Regions from separate parts of the Caenibius sp. WL genome, predicted to be linked through region 2. Evidence: riboswitches for the same ligand, from Rfam matches in the RefSeq annotation. Region 2 holds a riboswitch; each other region holds the start of a gene.
The links. A riboswitch is a leader RNA that binds a small molecule or an ion and turns the genes downstream of it on or off. The one in region 2 is predicted to bind cobalamin.
Positions count from the first base shown of each region.

Region 1 (4,208 bases), 320 kb from region 2:
GCGCGGCTATCATCCGCGTGCGGTCAATTCCGGCAATGCATGGACGCAGACCACGCCGCTGTCGTTCATGAACATGCCGCTGCTGACCTACATCAAGGAAATCGCGCCGCGCCCCGTCCTGCTGATCCATGGCGAAAAGGCCCATTCGCGCTATTTCAGCGAGACGGCCTATGCGGAGGCGGCGGAGCCGAAGGAACTGGTGATTGTCCCCGGCGCCAGCCATGTCGATCTCTACGATCGTATGGATGTGATCCCGTTCGACAAGCTCCACTCGTTCTTCGAACAGCATCTGGTTTGACGGGGGCAAAGGTGCGGCCATGAGGGCACTGGGACGATCATTGGTTTTGATGGCTATCGCCGGGCTGGCCGGCGCCTGCAAGGCAACGGCATCTTGGGCCGATGCCTCGGCGCTGGGACCGAACCGATCCGAACAAGCCGTGGAGGAGCCGATGAAAATCAGGATTGTCACCGCCGACCGGTCATTGATTGCCGTGCTGGAAGGCAGCGCGAGCGGGCGGGCCTTTGCGGCGCTGCTGCCACTCGAACTGACGCTGAGCGATTATAATCGCACCGAGAAGATCGCCGATCTGCCGCAGCGCCTCTCGACCGAGGATGCGCCTGAGGGAGTGGAGCCGAAAGCGGGCGACATCGCCTACTATGCGCCGTGGGGCAATCTCGCGATCTTCTACCGCGACTTCGGTTATTCGCGCGGCTTGGTCCGCCTGGGCCGTCTCGAAGGCAGTGCCGAACCGCTCGCGAAACTGGATGGCGCGCGGGTGCGTATCGAACTGATTCCGTGATACGGGGTGGCGATTCCAGTCTGGCGGATCCGGGAAAATCGGGATTTGCTTGACTTATCGCATCCCCCGCGCCCTAGCCTTGCGATGCATGGTGTCCGTGATGCGGCAACGCATCAGGGATGAAACGGGAATGAGGAAGGGCCCCCGGGCCTAAGCCTCGACCGCCCCCGCGACTGTGAGCGGCGAGCGACTTTCCGACAAGCCACTGGCGCACCCCTGGTGCTCCGGGAAGGCGGAAAGCGTGACGACCCGCGAGTCAGGAGACCGGCCATGCGTTGACTATAACCAAGGCCGTCGGTGGGACGGCAGAGGAGACGCATATGCATATCGAACCCGGCGTCGTTGCCGAGGGAAAAATCTGGCTGAGCTATATCACCGCAGCCAGCGCCGGTGGCTATGGCCTGAATCTGGCCCGCAAGGCCATCGCGGAAAGCGGCGTGCTGTCGCTTCTGGTCCGTAGTCTTGCGGCGACGGTGCTGGTGTTCTGCTTCTTCGAAGTGCTGCCGCATCATCCCGTTGGCGTATCCGAAGTGCACCTGATCCTGGGATCGACGCTATTCCTGCTTTTCGGCGTTGCGCCAGCGGCCATCGGGCTGGCGCTTGGCCTGTTGCTCCAGGGCGTGTTCTTTGCGCCCGTCGATCTGCCGCAATACAGCATGAACGTTACCACACTACTGGTTCCACTTTTCGCGCTGACGGCGCTGGCCCGGCGGATCATCGCGCCCGACACGCCCTATGTGGATCTTCGCTACGGGCAGGCTCTGGCACTTTCGACGACGTATCAGGCCGGTATCGTCAGCTGGGTCGCGTTCTGGGCCCTCTACGGGCACGGCTTCACGGCAGGCAACATGGCCGCCATCGCCACGTTCGGAGGGGCCTACATGCTGGTGATCGTGATCGAACCGCTTGTCGATCTCGGCGTTCTGGCTCTGGCCAAGACTCTGCACCGCTTCAAGGACAGCGGCCTTGTCGAACGCCGCCTTTACCAGGCAGTATAATCTATTCCTGCAAGTGCTCATATGTGAGCACTTGCAGCATGAACGGAAATTCGTATTGTGCTGTCATCCGGGCTGGCCATCAGCCCGGATATGATCGCGCCGGTGCCTCGAGAGAGGCTTAAAATGGGAACGCGGTGAGGAAGGGATTTCCCGACCGAATCCGAGGCTGTCCCTGCAACTGTAAGCGGCGAGCGCGATACACATGCGCGGCAGGGCAATGCGCCGATGCCGCCAGCCACTGGGCCGGACGCTAAACCATGCGAGGCCTGGGAAGGCCGTGTATCAAGCGATGACCCGCAAGCCAGGAGACCTGCCGGCGTCTGGTCGCTCTTGCTTTGGTCCAGGGGATGGCCGGGGCACGGATCTCTCCGTCTGAGCGACAAACGAGCGGCTGGGGCCGCATCGGTTCGTGTGTCGGTTGCCCCCTGGCGTCCGGCCGATGCGCGCTGCCGACCGTTTGTGAACGGCAAGCCCCCGCCCAGTGTCGTTGGACGCCGATGGGGGATATAATGATCAAGCATGTACCGGCCGCGTTTGCGGCTTTCGCTCTCCTTGCGCCTTGCACAGCCCAGGCCGATGCGGCCGACGCCACCGATGCCGACAGGGATACTATCGTGGTGAACGGGGTGTTGGGCAATCTACGGCTCAACATCGCAACCGAAAGCGCCAGCCGTCTCGGTCTCACGCCGCTCGAAACACCTGCCAGCGTGGAAACGCTCGATGGCGACGCGATCCGTCTGCGCGGTGATCTGACAATCCAGGATGCCGCCGCCAGAGGGACCGGCATTGTGAACACTTCCGGGGTGTTCGGTTATGGCCTCTCGGCGCGCGGTTTCACCGGCCAGAATTCGGTGATGACGCTCTACGACGGCATGCGGATGTACAACAACACGCTGACTTTCCCGGCTGATCCGTGGATGGCGCAGAGCGTGGAGATCCTGCGTGGCCCGGCCTCGGTGCTTTATGGCGAGGGTGCGATAGGCGGCGCGGTCAATGTCTTGCGCAGGCAACCGGGCGACACGCTTGAATTTGCGGGCCGCGCAGGTGTTGCCTCGTTCGGAACAGTGCATGCCGCGGCGGGCGCGGGGGGCCCGATCAGCGATGGGGTCAGCTTCCGGGTGGACGCCAGCTACCGCCGGTCTGATAGCTGGATGGATCGTGGGGACAGCAGCGCCATTGCGTTTTCCGGGGCGATCCGGCTACGCCCGGCGTCCGATTTCAGTATCACGTTCTCACACGATTTCAGCACGCAGAAGCCACGGATCTGGTTCGGTGTGCCGCTGGTCAACGGCGCGCTCGACACATCGATCCGGCGCAACAATTATAACGTCACCGATGCCCGGCTGCGCTTCCGCGACAATTGGAGCCAGGCCAAAGTGGAATGGACACCGTCCGAGGCGGTGACGATCCGCAGCACGTTCTACCATCTCTGGGCGAACAAGTACTGGCGCAACGCCGAAAACGTCAGCTACGTCGCGGCAACGGACACCACGCCCGCGCAGATCCGCCAGTCCGGTTTCCTCGAACTCTATCATATCCAGAAGCAGACCGGGAACCGCACGACCGCCAACCTGAAGCAAACCTTCGGCAGTATCGAGAACCATCTCGTCGTGGGTTTCGACGTCAATCGGATCAGCTACAAGAACGTCAGCAATGCGGGTAACAACGCCGCGCGCCTGATCGATGCCATCGATCCAGTGCCGGGCAGGTTCATCGATCAGGCCGCCGCTCCCACCAAGGCCCGCTACACGAACAATATCGACCAGTTCTCCGTTTTTGCAGAGGACAGGCTGAAGTTCAGCGAGAGGTTCTCTATCGTGGCGGGGCTGCGCTACGACCGGCCGAAGATCACCAGGACCGACCACATCAATGCAGCGAACGATTTCACCAGCACACCCGATGCCGTGACCTGGCGCGTGGGTGCGGTTTACCAACCGATCCCCACGCTTTCGCTCTATGGCCAGTATGCCACCGCTGCCGATCCGGTCGGCGCGCTGGTCTCGACCAGCTTCGCGCAGAGCAGTTTCGACCTGTCGACAGGGCGGCAATACGAAATCGGCATTAAACACATCTTCTGGGGTGGGCGAGGGCAGTGGACTCTGGCCGCATACGACATCGTGAAGAAGCGCCTGCTGACGTCCGATCCGCTGATGCCGACGATTCAGGTGCAGGTCGGCCGGCAATCGTCGCGAGGTGTCGAGGCATCGCTTTCGCTGGAGCCGGTCGACGGCGTCAGCCTCACGCTCAACGGGGCGCTGCTGCGGGCACGCTATGACGATTTCTCCGAATCCGTCGGCGGCGTACAGTTCCAGCGCGTGGGCAACCGGCCGGCCAATGTCGCCGCCAGGACGGCGAATGCCTTCCTGAGCTGGGAATTCCTTGAAGGCTGGGTGGTCGACGGCGGGATGGG
Region 1 is NZ_CP081844.1:2,091,946-2,096,153, forward strand. Features, by position in the region: gene K5X80_RS09955 (alpha/beta hydrolase) at 1-298, shown strand, start outside; gene K5X80_RS09960 (cyclophilin-like fold protein) at 450-800, shown strand; cobalamin riboswitch at 873-1,087, shown strand; gene K5X80_RS09965 (energy-coupling factor ABC transporter permease) at 1,121-1,798, shown strand; cobalamin riboswitch at 1,882-2,130, shown strand; gene K5X80_RS09970 (TonB-dependent receptor) at 2,308-4,208, shown strand, end outside.
Region 1: linked by a shared signal. The riboswitch ahead of K5X80_RS09970 (TonB-dependent receptor) and the one ahead of K5X80_RS08345 (TonB-dependent receptor plug domain-containing protein) in region 2 are both predicted to bind cobalamin.

Region 2 (4,208 bases):
GGACCAGCGCTTCGCCCCGATCCGCATGCCCGGCAATCGCGGCGATCCGGCGTACGCGCGCCAGGCTTTCGGGCACGGTATGTTCGATATCGAAACTTTCCACGCGGATACCCAGCCGCCCGAACGCGGCGCGCGTGGCAGGGGGTAGGAATGCGCCCGCGATCACCACATCGGGTTTCAGCGCGATCACTTCCTCCACCGTTCCGCCGGTGCTGCGGAAGCGCCGCGCCTGATCCGGCGGCATCGAACTGGCGCGCGGATCGTGGCTATAATGCGAAATCGCCAGAATCTGGGCCGGATCGGCCACTTCGGCCAGCACCGCATCGCTGCACGGATTGAGCGAGACGATCATCGGCCCGCGGCTGCTTTCACCCGGCGCAGCCGCAGGGGCGCATCCCGCCATGGCCCACCCCGCAAAAGCGAGGCATGCCAGCGCGAGAAACGCCCCCTGCTTCATCGGATCACTTCCTCAGCCGCACGCCGATATAGGCCGCGCGCCCTTGGGTGCCATATCCGCCCGCGATGGTGTAGCGCTGATCCCAGATATTTTCGACCCGGCCGAACAGTTCCACCGTGTCGTTGACCCGATAGCTGGCGCGCAGATCGCCCAGGGCATAGCTGTCCAGCCGGGTGGTGTTGGCCGCATCGTCCCATGCACTGCCGACCACCCGCAGATCGAACCCGAGCGCAAGGCCGATGGGGGTTTCCCAGTCGAGCGAACCGGTGATCATATGCGCCGGGCGGCGGGCGAAGCGGTTACCCCGATTGGGGTCGCCGGCCGTGCGGTTTTCGGTGTGGACGTAGCTATAGACCACATTGCTGGTGAGCGTCGGGGTCCATTGCAGAGCGACTTCCATTTCCAGCCCCTGCGCGCGGCCCTTGCCGACATTGTAGTAGAAGCCATCGGGCCGCGTGGCGCACAGCGGCGCGTTGCCCGTCCAGCAACTGAAGAAGTCGATCAGGTCGCTGGCGTCGCGGCGATACGCGGTGATCGCGGCATAGACCGGCGCACCGCGTTCGGCATAGCTCAAGCCCACTTCGTAGCTCTTGCTGCGTTCGGGGCTGAGAGCGGGATTGCCGTACTGCGACAGCAGTTGATACAGCGTCGGCGCCTTGAACCCTTCGCCATAGGCCGCGCGCAGGCGCAGATCGCGCACCACTTCGTAGGAGGCGTTGGCGCCCACCGTCCATTCGCCGCCGAAATCGGTGTGATGGTCGTAGCGCACGCCGCCCGTCACCACCAACCGATCACCATAATAGCCGAGCAGCGCGTGGATGCTGCCGTTTTCGGCCTTGCCTTCCTCGAACCCGTTGCGGAATTCGCTCCAGTCGTAAGCGCCCCCGAAATTGAGCGCGAACCGCGCGGGCAAAGCCACGCGGCCGAACAATTCGGCCCGTTCCGACCGGCCCTTGAACGTGTAATTACCCCATGGGTCTTCGGGATCGCGGCCTTCTCTCCGGCTATCGGTGATCGCATAGCCCGCGTTGAGCTGCAGGCCTTCCGTTTCATAAACCGCGCCGATGCGGCCCGACCAGACGCGCAGCTTCTCGGTCGCGTCGGTGTCGGCAAACGTATAAGTCGGCGCCGGGTAGCCATCGAGATCGGCCTTGCCCTGGCTGTAGCGGGCATTGGCGGTGAGCGAGAGCGCATCCGTCACCCGGTAACGCGCGCGGCCCGCGATATTGTACTGGCGATAACCGTCCTTCTCCGTGCCGTTGGCGGCGGCGGAATAGCCATCGGTATCGACGAAGCTGCCGGAAACCCCGGCTTCGAACCGTTCGCCTTTGAGCCCGGCGGCGGCTGTCGCGGTCACCCGGTCGGCGCCGCCGTATTCCACACTGCCGCTCACCCCGTTTTCGATCCGGGTGGTGATGTTCATCACCCCGCCCATCGCCTGCGATCCCCAGACCACCGAATTGGGCCCGCGCAGCAATTCGATGCTGTCGATAGTGCCGGTGGCAAGCTGCGCCAGATCGAATTCGCCGCCCGTGGTGGACGGATCGCCGGACGGCACGCCATCGATCAGCACCAGTGTCTGCCCAGCCGGCGCGCCGCGCACGCCGATCAGCGTTACCCCGCCCATCGGGCCGGTGCGCGTGAACGTGGTGCCCGGCAGGCGGGTCAGCACACGGGTGACATCGGCGCCCTGCACCTGCTCGATTTCCTTGCGGGTGATGACGGTGATCGATTGCGGCGCGCTTTCGGCGGGCTGGGCAAGGCCGGTGGCGGTGACGACGATTTCGCCATCATCGGCCAGTGCGGGCTGCGCCACGGCAAGGCTGGTTCCCAGAAACAACAAATACTTATGCATCAAACCTACTCCAACGAACGAATGCCGTCCGTAGCGAGAGGTCATGCGTCATTGCCGCCCCGATCGCCGCCTAGGGTCCACCCCGCCCGTTGGCTGAACGACTTCATGGGCAGGTCTCCTGACTCCCGGATCGTCACACCCCTTTCGCCTTCCCGGCCCCGCTCGCACGGATGGCCAGTGGCAAAATGGAAGGGGCATTCCCCGGTCACAGTTGCGGGGGCAGCGCCGGATTCGCACCGGCTTCCCTCTTCGGCTCGGAGCGCGAAACGCACCCCGGGCAACCCATGACGTGAGCGCCCCTTATGCCGCAACGCACCATTACGCAAGCAGGCCGGATGAAACCGCGCAAATCTCTACCTGCGGGCATGGTAACGATTTGGTTACCTTGTGCCGCTACGGGACGTTACGCAGCCGGGGGGTGTCTTTTGCCCGGATTGCCGCTACGCGCCGCAGCGCGCTTACGCCCCGCCGCATGAAAGGCTCATCGTTGATCCTATCGCCCGCCTTCACCGAAGACCGGCCCAGCGATTTTCGCGGCCGCTTCGGGCGCCGTGCGCGCGGGCTGGCCGGGCGGCGCGGACGCTTGTCCGGCATCGGCGGACAACGCTTTGCGATGCTGGCGGCGGCGATGGCGGTGCCCGCTTTCGCCGCGCCTTCTGGCTGGAATCTGCCCGCTCTGCTGGACCGGGCGGAACCCGCCGCGCCGCGGCCGATGGGCTTCGAAACGCCGGGCGAAAGCTTCCCCGGTTCCGCTTTCTATTATCTGGCTGACGATCAACTGGCCGTGGCGGACGCAGGCGGGCAACCGCTCGATCCCGGCGCCCACTGGGACAGCGAATATCCGCGCCCCGTGATCGGCGCCATGGCGCGGCCGGTGTTCGCCGCCGGCACGCCGACCGATGAAACGCGCGCGCTCACCTGCCTGACTCAGGCAATCTATTACGAAGCGGCCAGCGAATCCGATGCCGGGCAGCGCGCGGTGGCGCAGGTGGTGCTGAACCGCGTGTCCCACCCGGCCTACCCCAACACGGTGTGCGGCGTGGTCTATCAGGGATCGGAACGCCGCACCGGCTGCCAGTTCACGTTCACGTGCGACGGATCGCTGGCGCGCCAGCCATCCCGCTTCGCATGGGACCGCGCCCGCGCCGTGGCGCGGGCCGCGCTGGCCGGTTCGGTCTATGCCCCGGTCGGGCTGGCGACGCATTACCACACGATCCAGGTCAATCCCTACTGGGCGCCCAGTCTCAACCGCCTGACCACCATCGGCGCGCATATCTTCTATAGCTGGCGCGGCGCGGCGGGCCGCCCGGCGGCGTTCACCAACCGCTATCTCGGCAACGAACCGGTGGCAGCGCCCCATGCACGCACGATGGTCGATCCGACGGCGGGGCTCGATCCGCTCGGCCTTGCCCGGGCTTACGAAGCGAGCCTGCAGCGCACCGCCGCCACGCCCGCCCCGGGCGCGCCGCTCGCTCCGCCGCCGGTGGCCCTGCCCCGCCCCGATTACACGCCCGCGATCGAAGCGCGCGGGGGCGACACGCTCTACAGCGCCTCCCGCCTGCCCGAGAGCGGCAGCGTTAAGAGCGAATACGCCCGCAGCGGCGAATGGATCGCAACGCCGCACTGAATCCCCCGTTTTTCAACGGTCTATACCTTCTCTGCGGAAAATGGTTAACGGCGCATCAACCATACCTGCGAAGATTATTTTAGGGCTAATCGCCTAGAAACGGCCTCCGTTCTTTCCCGCGAGGCCTTTCATGACCATCCATTTTGCCGCTGCCCGCGACGCTGCGAAATCGCCCGTGGCGCGGGCGCTGCAACGCCCGGATACGCCCGCGGCATGCAACGACAACGGCACCGGGGAAAACCACGACCTGCTGCTTCGGGCCGCGCTAC
Region 2 is NZ_CP081844.1:1,770,847-1,775,054, reverse strand. Features, by position in the region: gene K5X80_RS08350 (ABC transporter substrate-binding protein) at 1-457, opposite strand, end outside; gene K5X80_RS08345 (TonB-dependent receptor plug domain-containing protein) at 462-2,312, opposite strand; cobalamin riboswitch at 2,404-2,608, opposite strand; gene K5X80_RS08340 (cell wall hydrolase) at 2,785-3,939, shown strand; gene K5X80_RS08335 (hypothetical protein) at 4,070-4,208, shown strand, end outside.

Region 3 (4,208 bases), 530 kb from region 2:
GCTCTCATCCGCAGCTTTGGCCCGCGCGAATTCCGCCGCGCGGCGCTGGGCATCAAAATGATCGAGACAGTGGCGGAAAAGACAGGGGTTAATGCCATGTTTGCTTGGTTCCAGCGGCTTATCCCGCAACAGGGGAACTTCTTCGAACTGTTCGAGCAGCAGTCCGTCACGCTTGTCGCCGGCGCCGATGCGCTGGCCCGCCTGTTGCAGGGCGGCCCCGGCAAGGCCGATCACGTCCGCGAAATCGAAGAACGCGAACACGATGCCGACAATATCACCCGCGAAGTGCTGCAGGCGGTACGCCGCACCTTCCTCACCCCGTTCGATCGGGGCGCGATCACCAGCCTGATCGCCACGATGGACGATGCGATCGATGAAATGCACATGACCGCGGGCGCCGCCGATCTCTACGACATCACCGAATTCGAACCGGAAATGCGCGATATGGCAGCGATCATCGTCGATGCCGCGCGGCTGACTGCCGAAGCCATGCCGCTGCTGCGCAAGATCGCCGACAACGGCGTGCGCCTGCACGAACTGACCGAACGGCTAGTGCGCATGGAAGGCCATGCCGACGCCATCCACGCCGCCGGGCTCAAACGCATTTTCCGCGAAGTGGGCAGCCGCGATCCGCTGCAATTCATGGCGCGGCAGGAAATGTTCAAGCGCCTCGAACGCGTCGTCGACCGTTTCGAAGACCTGGCCAACGAGATCGACGGTCTCGTGATCGATCACTCCTGAAAAGCCCAGTACCGCTCGCATGGATCACAGCCTCGCCCTCCCCTTGCTGATCGGGCTGATCGCGCTCGCGCTCGCATTCGATTTCCTCAACGGGCTGCACGATGCGGCCAATGCGATCGCCACCGTGGTCGCCACCAAGCTGCTTTCGCCGGTCATGGCCGTGCTGTTCGCCGCGTTCGGCAATTTCGCCGCTTACTGGCTGGTCGGGCTGCATGTCGCCGAAACCGTGGGCAAGGGGATCGTCGACAAGGACGTTATCACCCCGGCGGTGGTGTTCGGCGCGCTGGTCGGGGCGATGTTCTGGAACGTGCTGACCTGGATCAAGGGTATCCCTTCCTCCTCCAGCCACGCGCTGATCGGCGGATTGCTCGGGGCCGGGATCGTCCATGCCGGGCCGGGCGCGGTCGAAGCGGCGGGCACGATCAAGACCATCGCGGCGATTTTCGTTTCGCCAATCCTCGGCTTCGCGCTTGCCATGCTGCTGATGCTGATCACGTCCTGGCTGTTCAAAGGCATCCAGCCGCGGCAGGCAAACGGCACGTTCAAAGTGCTGCACCTGTTCTCCTCCGCCGCCTATTCGATCAGCCACGGGGCCAACGATGCCCAGAAGACGATGGGGATCATTACTGTCCTGCTCTATTCCACCGGGCATCTCGGCGGGGAATTCCACGTGCCGGAATGGGTGGTGCTGTCGTGCTATCTCGCCATTGCGCTGGGCACCATGTCGGGCGGGTGGAAAATCATCAAGACGATGGGCAGCAAGCTGACCAAGCTCAACCACCATTCGGGCTTCTGCGCCTCCACCGCCGGATCGTTCGTGGTGTTCGGCGCCAGCGCGCTGGGCATCCCGATTTCCACCACGCACGCCATCACCGGCAGCGTGGTCGGCACCGGCGCCGCCCGCCGGGCCAGCGCGGTGCGGTGGAGCGTGGCCAGCCGCGTGATCGTGGCCTGGTTCATCACCATTCCCGCCAGCGCCGCCGTGGGCGCGCTGTTCTACCTCGCCACCCGCCTGTTCTGAGGCCCATCCCCCACAGGCCGCCGCGATATTGTGCGTTGCGGCAAAGAAGGATTGACATGGCCCCCGTTTGTGACTATGGCCCTGCCCGTGGAAGCGGGATACATCCGCTTTCCGTGATCGCGCCGGTGCCCGAAAGGGCTTAAAACGGGAACACGGTGAGGAACGGGTTTCGCCCGATCCCAATCCGGGGCTGTCCCTGCAACTGTAAGCGGCGAGCGCGATGCATAGGCTTCCTTCCGGGGAAGCAGCCACTGGGCCATCCGCCAACCATGCGGGGCCTGGGAAGGCCATGCATCAAGCTATGACCCGCGAGCCAGGAGACCTGCCGGCGCATGGTCGCTCTTGCCGCGATCCAGGGGATGGTCATGGCACGGTTACTCTCCGTCTGAGCGACGAACCGAAGCGGCTGGGGCCGCGCGGTCATGCGCATGCGGGCGAAACAGCGCCCGTCCGTGGGCGCTGACCGGCCGTTCGTTGCCCGTGCTGCCCTCCCCTGGGCCGCCGGACCGCGCACGGTGCGCCCTGCCGCCAGTTGCTCTGGCGCGGGGATAACGCATGAAGACCACCTGTTTCGTACCCTTGATCGCACTGGCCGCGGCGGCCCCGGCCTATGCCGAAAGCGCGGACGATCTCTCTTTCGAAAGCCGCGCCGACATCATCGTCACCGCTTCGCGCGCGGTCAGCGAACCGCGCGAGATCGGCAGCGCGATTTCCGTCATCACGCGCGAAACGCTCGACCGCAACCAGATCACGTTCGTCAAGGATGCGCTGATCGATACGCCGGGCGTGCTGGTCAGCACCGACCGGCCCGGCAATTACGCCTCTGTCAACATTCGCGGATCGAACAACGACGAAGTGCTGTGGCTGGTCGATGGCATTCCGCTGGGCGATCCCAGCGCGGCCAGCACCGAATTCCGCGCCGATCACCTGATCGCCGCCGATATCGCGCAGATCGAGGTGCTGCGCGGCAATCAGAGTTCGCTTTACGGCTCCGACGCGATCGGCGGGGTCATCAACATCATCACCCAGCGCGCCATCGAAGAAGGGATCGCGGTCAACGCCGAAGCGGAAGCCGGATCGCACGGCACGCTGAACGGCGGCGCATCGCTGCTGGGCAAAAGCGGCCCGGTCGATTTCCGGCTCACCGCCACCGGCTATCGCCACGATGGCCCCTCGCTCACCGATCCACGCACCGCCACCAGGCCCGCGAGCGAGAAGGACGCATACCGGCGCTACGGCTTTTCCGGCCGCATGGGCGTGGAAGCATCCCCCAATCTGCGCTTCCAGATGAACGGGTTCTGGGCGGACACGTTCTCCGATCTCGACAACACCGGCTCGGATTCGCTCAACACTGTCAGGAAGCGCGAATATGCCGTTTCCGGGCAGGGCCTCTACGCCAGTTCGGACGACAGGCTGACCGTCAGGCTGACCGGCAGCCGCTACGTCGCGCGGCGGCTCTATTTCGGCAGCGCCTACCGGCCCGAAGGCGATCTCTATCGCGGAACCAAGGACACGCTCGCACTTGATGCCAGATACGACACCGGCGGGCTTATCAGCCTCGCCGCGGGCGGCGCGCTGGAACGGGAAAAGAGCGATCAGGCCACGTTCCATTCGGGCGATTTCAACGCCCGGATCAGCACCCGTTCGGCCTATGGCGAACTGGCGCTGCGCCCGGCGGCAGGGCTGACGCTGACCGGCGCGGCGCGGATCGACGACAACAGCCGCTTCGGCACGTTCGACACCTATCGCGGCACCGTGGCCTATGCCGCCGGTCCGGTGAAATTCCGCGCCAGCTACGGCACCGGGGCGAAAGCGCCGGGTCTCTATCAATTGTTCGACCCGACATACGGCAATCCCCATCTCAAGGCGGAAAAGAGCCGGGGCGGCGATATCGGCGCCGATATCGCGCTAAGCGACACGTTCAGCGCGTCGGCCAGCTATTTCTTCCTCAGGAAGACCAACGAAATCGAGTGGAACGCCAGCATCGGCCGATCCGGCGGCTATCGCCAGTGGGGCCGCACCCGCGCGCACGGGGTGGAACTGGGCCTGACCGCGCGCCCTCTGGCCTGGCTGACGGTCAGCCAGAGCTTCACCTACACCGATCACGAAGCCTACAGCGATGCGGCGGCGCGATACCGGGACAGCGGCCGCCCCGAATATGCGGGCACCACGGCCATCACCGTCCTCCCCGCCGCAGGGGCGGAATTCACCGCCCGCGTCCGCTATCGCGATGGCGACGCTTCGACCCGGCTCGCCACCCGGGCCTATGCCGTGGTCGATCTGCTCGGCTCCTACCGGATCAACGGGAATGTCGAGCTGTTCGGCCGGGTGACCAACCTTTTCGACAAGTGGTACCAGATGTACGCGCACACCAACACGCTCGGCCGCAGCGCCTATGGCGGTGTCCGCGTCAGCTTCTGACGCCCTTTCGCAGGGCGGCGGACAG
Region 3 is NZ_CP081844.1:1,236,457-1,240,664, reverse strand. Features, by position in the region: gene K5X80_RS17190 (DUF47 family protein) at 1-741, shown strand, start outside; gene K5X80_RS05775 (inorganic phosphate transporter) at 761-1,762, shown strand; cobalamin riboswitch at 1,869-2,106, shown strand; gene K5X80_RS05770 (TonB-dependent receptor) at 2,318-4,183, shown strand.
Region 3: linked by a shared signal. The riboswitch ahead of K5X80_RS05770 (TonB-dependent receptor) and the one ahead of K5X80_RS08345 (TonB-dependent receptor plug domain-containing protein) in region 2 are both predicted to bind cobalamin.

Region 4 (4,208 bases), 1.7 Mb from region 2:
GGCCCCAGCCGATTCCTGCGCGAAAACGGGTGCCCAACCCTTCGTGCAACGGGGGCAGAGTCAGCGTCCAGACCAGCGGGCCGATCCGCGCGATCATGCACAGCGCAGGCAAAGTCCACAGCGGCACCGCGTCCAGCGCAAGGCGCAGCAGCACCAACTTGGCCAGCAGTTGCATGGCGATTGCCGTCACTCCGAAGCTGCCGATATGCGGATCGGCCAGCACGGCGGAAAGGCGTTCCCGCCCCTTGTGTGCCGCGCCCGCCGCATCGGCCATATCGCCCACCCCATCGAGATGGAGCGCGCCGGTAATGGTAACCCAGGCACCGAGGCCGAGCAGCGCCCCCAGCCATGGATCGATCCACAGCCCCAACCACACAGCCAGCGCCACCGCCGCGCCGACCACCATCCCAGCCAGCGGGAACCAGCGAATGCAGGCAGCGAAATCCGCCTCGTCAGCGCGCACGGCGGGCAGCGGCAACCGGGTCATGAACTGCAATGCCAGCACCGCCCGTCTCATGCCGCAAGCCCGGTGATTTGCGCGCCGACCGGTTCACCCGGCCAGACACGGAGCGAGAGAACCGCGCCATACGGCAGGTCCAGCGTCCAGCATTGCGTGGCGGAAAAGCCGAACAGGGAAGCGAGCGCCGCGCGCATTGCCCCCGCATGGGCGATAACCAGCGTATCGCCTTCCATCCGCACCAGCGCCCGCCCCACGCGGGCGACCAGCGCGCTCCATCGCTCCCCACCCGGCGGGGGGGTGGCGTCGGGATCGGCCCAGAACCGCGCGAGCGCATCGGGCGGCAAATCCGCCGGGGCGCACCCTTCCCATGCGCCGAACGCCAGTTCGCGCCAATCGGGATCGATCCGCAGGGGCACGCCCCGCTGCGCCGCCAGCGCTTCCGCCGGGCGGCGGGCGCGGATGAGATCGGAACAGACCACGCGCGTGAATGCCAGTGCCGTACCTTGCGCCACGCATCGCGCATCGCCTTCGCGCGTGGAAGGGACATCGCTGCTGCCGATCAGCCGCCCTTCCCCCTCCACCGCGCCGTGGCGCATCAGATGCACGGTGAAAGGCGTCATACCGCCCCGGTCACCGCCGCTTCGGCAAAAGTCGCCATGCCGTTGTGCGCGGCGAGCGCGGAGCGGACGATCTGCGCCGCGACTGCGGCGCCCGTCCCTTCGCCCAGCCGCATGTCGAGTTGCAGCAGCGGCACAAGCCCGAGCTTTTCGAGCAGGCGTTGGTGCCCCGCTTCCGCCGAACCGTGCCCGGCGAGGCAATGATCGGTGATCGCGGGCACGGCGGCGGCGAGCGGTGCGAGCGCGGCGCAGCAGATGAAGCCATCGAGCAGGACGGGCATCCGCATCATGCGCGCGGCCAGAATCGCGCCTGCCATCGCCGCGATTTCCCGCCCGCCCAGCCACCGTAGCGTTTCGAACGGGCCGGTGCACCGCGCACCGTGCAGCGCCAACGCCGCCGTCACCGCCGCGCATTTGCGGGCAATGCCCTCGTCCCCCACGCCCGAACCGCGCCCGACCCAGCGTTCCGCCGCGCCGCCGAAGCTCGCCGCGCAGAGGGCAGAAGCCGGAGTGGTGTTGCCGATGCCCATTTCGCCGACGAACGCCAGATGCGCCCCCCGTTCGATCACCGCCGCCCCGGTGTTGAGCGCGGCAAGGCATTCCTCCTCGCTCATCGCCGCTTCGCGGGTGATATCGCCAGTGAAGCGATCGAGATCGAGCGGAACCACGCGCAATTGCGCGCCGCAGGCCCCGGCCAGCGCGTTGATCGCCGCCCCGCCTGCCTGAAAGTTGGCAACCATTTGCGCGGTCACTTCGGGGGGAAAAGCACTGACGCCCTGCCGCGCGACCCCGTGATTGCCCGCGAACACCGCCGCCACGATCCGTTCCGCCTGCGGGCGCGGCGTGCCCTGCCATCCGGCCATGAACAGCGCGATTTCCTCCAGTCGGCCGAGCGACCCGGCAGGCTTGGTCAATTCCGCCTGCCGCTCCGCCGCCGCCGCCCGGGCCGCCGCATCAGCCGACGGCAGATCGGCCAGCGCCGCGTCGAACGCGGCCACGCTATCGAACCGGATCATACGGCGACGAACCCTTCGGGCGGAGTGCGGGTGATGAAATGCCCCTTCACCCCTTCGGGCCAATCGGCATAGCGCACCTGCCCTTCCACGCTCGCCGCATGGTGTGCCGCGTAGGCGAGGATCGCCTGCGCCGCCGCCGCATCGGGGGTGAAATCGCCCAATACGTAGCCGATCTTGCCCGGCGCGCGGATATGGACCGTGCAATGGCGTGAACACGCGAAGAGACAGGGCATTTCCTGCACCGCGATATGGGCATAGGCCGGATCGGCTGCCTGCGCGGCGCGCAAGGCATCGGCAAGCAGGGCCCCGCCGCGTTGTCCCGTGCCGTCTTCCCGCTGATCCGGCGCGAGGCGGCAGGTGTTGCACACCACCACCGATGGCCCGGCTGCGACAGCTTGCAAAGTCATCGCCGCGCTCTCCAACAGGGTGGGGGCGGGATGAGCGGCATTCGGGCGGTATCAAGCATAGGCGAATCCCCGGTTTCGAACACGAAACCCCGTTTGCCCGGCGATGTGCGGTATCAGGTTCGCAAACGACACCGCACACGACCCGGCGATCCGGGGCACAAGTGTCGTTGCGCGAGGGAATCCCCGTCCGGCCGGCTCACCCTGTCCGGTCGAAGAACGACCGCGTCAGGCAGGTCTCCTGGCTCGCGGGTCTGCGCCGTTCCGGCCGCCTTCTCAGGATCGTGGCGATCCCAATGGCTGAGGGCCGGTGGCTATCCGCTTACAGTTGCAGGGGCAGCCCGGGCCTTGCACCCGAATTCCCTTTCAATCCCCTCGCGGGGAACCTGTCGCGCGGTGGCTGATAGAACCGATGCCGGAAGGTGGCAAGGCCCGCGCTGGAGCCCGCCCCTCTTCCGCAGCGGCCTATGCCGCGCCCGCGCGGATCAGGCGGCCGGGCAGTTCCCCGGTGGGCTGCCCATCGCGATAGACCGGCGTGCCGTTGACCACTGTCGCCGTATAGCCATCCGCCCGCTGGACAAGACGCGGCATGCCGCCGGGCAGATCGTGCGTGATTTCCGGAGCGTGGAGATGCAGCCCGTCGAAATCGATCACATTGATATCGGCGCGCAGGCCCGGCGCAATCAGGCCCCGGTCGGCTAGGCCCATCAACGCCGCCGTATCGTGCGACAGCCAGCGGACGACATCGGGCAGCGCCATGCGCCCTTCCGCCCGATCGCGCGCCCAGTACATCAGCATATAGGTGGAATAGCTGCCATCGCAGATCGTGCCGCAATGCGCCCCGCCATCGCCCAGCCCCGGCACGATATCGCGATGACGCATGATTTCGCCCACCGCGTCGAGCTTGCCATCGGTGAAATTGGCCATGGCGAGATAGAGCGTCGCATCCTTGCCCAGCAGGATATCGTAAGCGAGGTCTTCCGGCGTGCGCCCTTCGCGCGCGGCGCGCGCGGCGATGCTGTTTTCGGGCGGCTGTTCGTAATCGGGCGGATTACCCAGTTCGAACATCGTGCCGAACTGGCGCACCACCCGCCCGAGCATGGACGCCGTCTCGGGATCGGGCGCTTCCGCCAGAATCGCCGCTTTCACTTCGGGCTTGCGCAGTTCCGCCAGCCGCTGCGCCAGCGGCAGATGGGCAAGCGCGGTGTAAGTCGGCGTCGAATAGAACGGGTTGAGCGTCAGCTGGTGGCCCAGCATCATCCCCACGCCGCGCGGCAGGACCTGCCCACGCACGGTCAGCCCCCTGTCGTTCGCCGCCTGCAACTGCGCCAGATGCCGCCGCCAGGCGAGCGGCCCTTCGTTGGGCGTGCCGATAGTGAACGTCACCGGGCGCCGGGAACGGTCGGCCAGATTGACCACGTTATCCAGTGTCGCATCGGGTAGATGCATGTCTTCCACGATCTGGAACACGCCTTTGCCCCGCGCGCGCATTTCATCGGCGAAGCCGAACAGTTCCGCCTCCCCCGCCTCCAGCGTGGGGATCGGCTTGCCATCACTCGACCGGTGGAACAGCGTGCGCGAAGTACCGATGCCGATGGCGCCATGCTCCAGCGCTTCGCCATAGAGCGCGCGCATCTGCGCGATATCCTCTGCCGTCGCCGGTTCGCGGTTCGCCCCGCGCTCACCCATGACATAGACACGCAGCGCGGCA
Region 4 is NZ_CP081844.1:119,644-123,851, forward strand. Features, by position in the region: gene K5X80_RS00730 (adenosylcobinamide-GDP ribazoletransferase) at 1-517, opposite strand, end outside; gene K5X80_RS00735 (histidine phosphatase family protein) at 514-1,080, opposite strand; gene cobT (nicotinate-nucleotide--dimethylbenzimidazole phosphoribosyltransferase) at 1,077-2,093, opposite strand; gene K5X80_RS00745 (DUF1636 family protein) at 2,090-2,500, opposite strand; cobalamin riboswitch at 2,712-2,902, opposite strand; gene K5X80_RS00750 (N-acyl-D-amino-acid deacylase family protein) at 2,963-4,208, opposite strand, start outside.
Region 4: linked by a shared signal. The riboswitch ahead of K5X80_RS00745 (DUF1636 family protein) and the one ahead of K5X80_RS08345 (TonB-dependent receptor plug domain-containing protein) in region 2 are both predicted to bind cobalamin.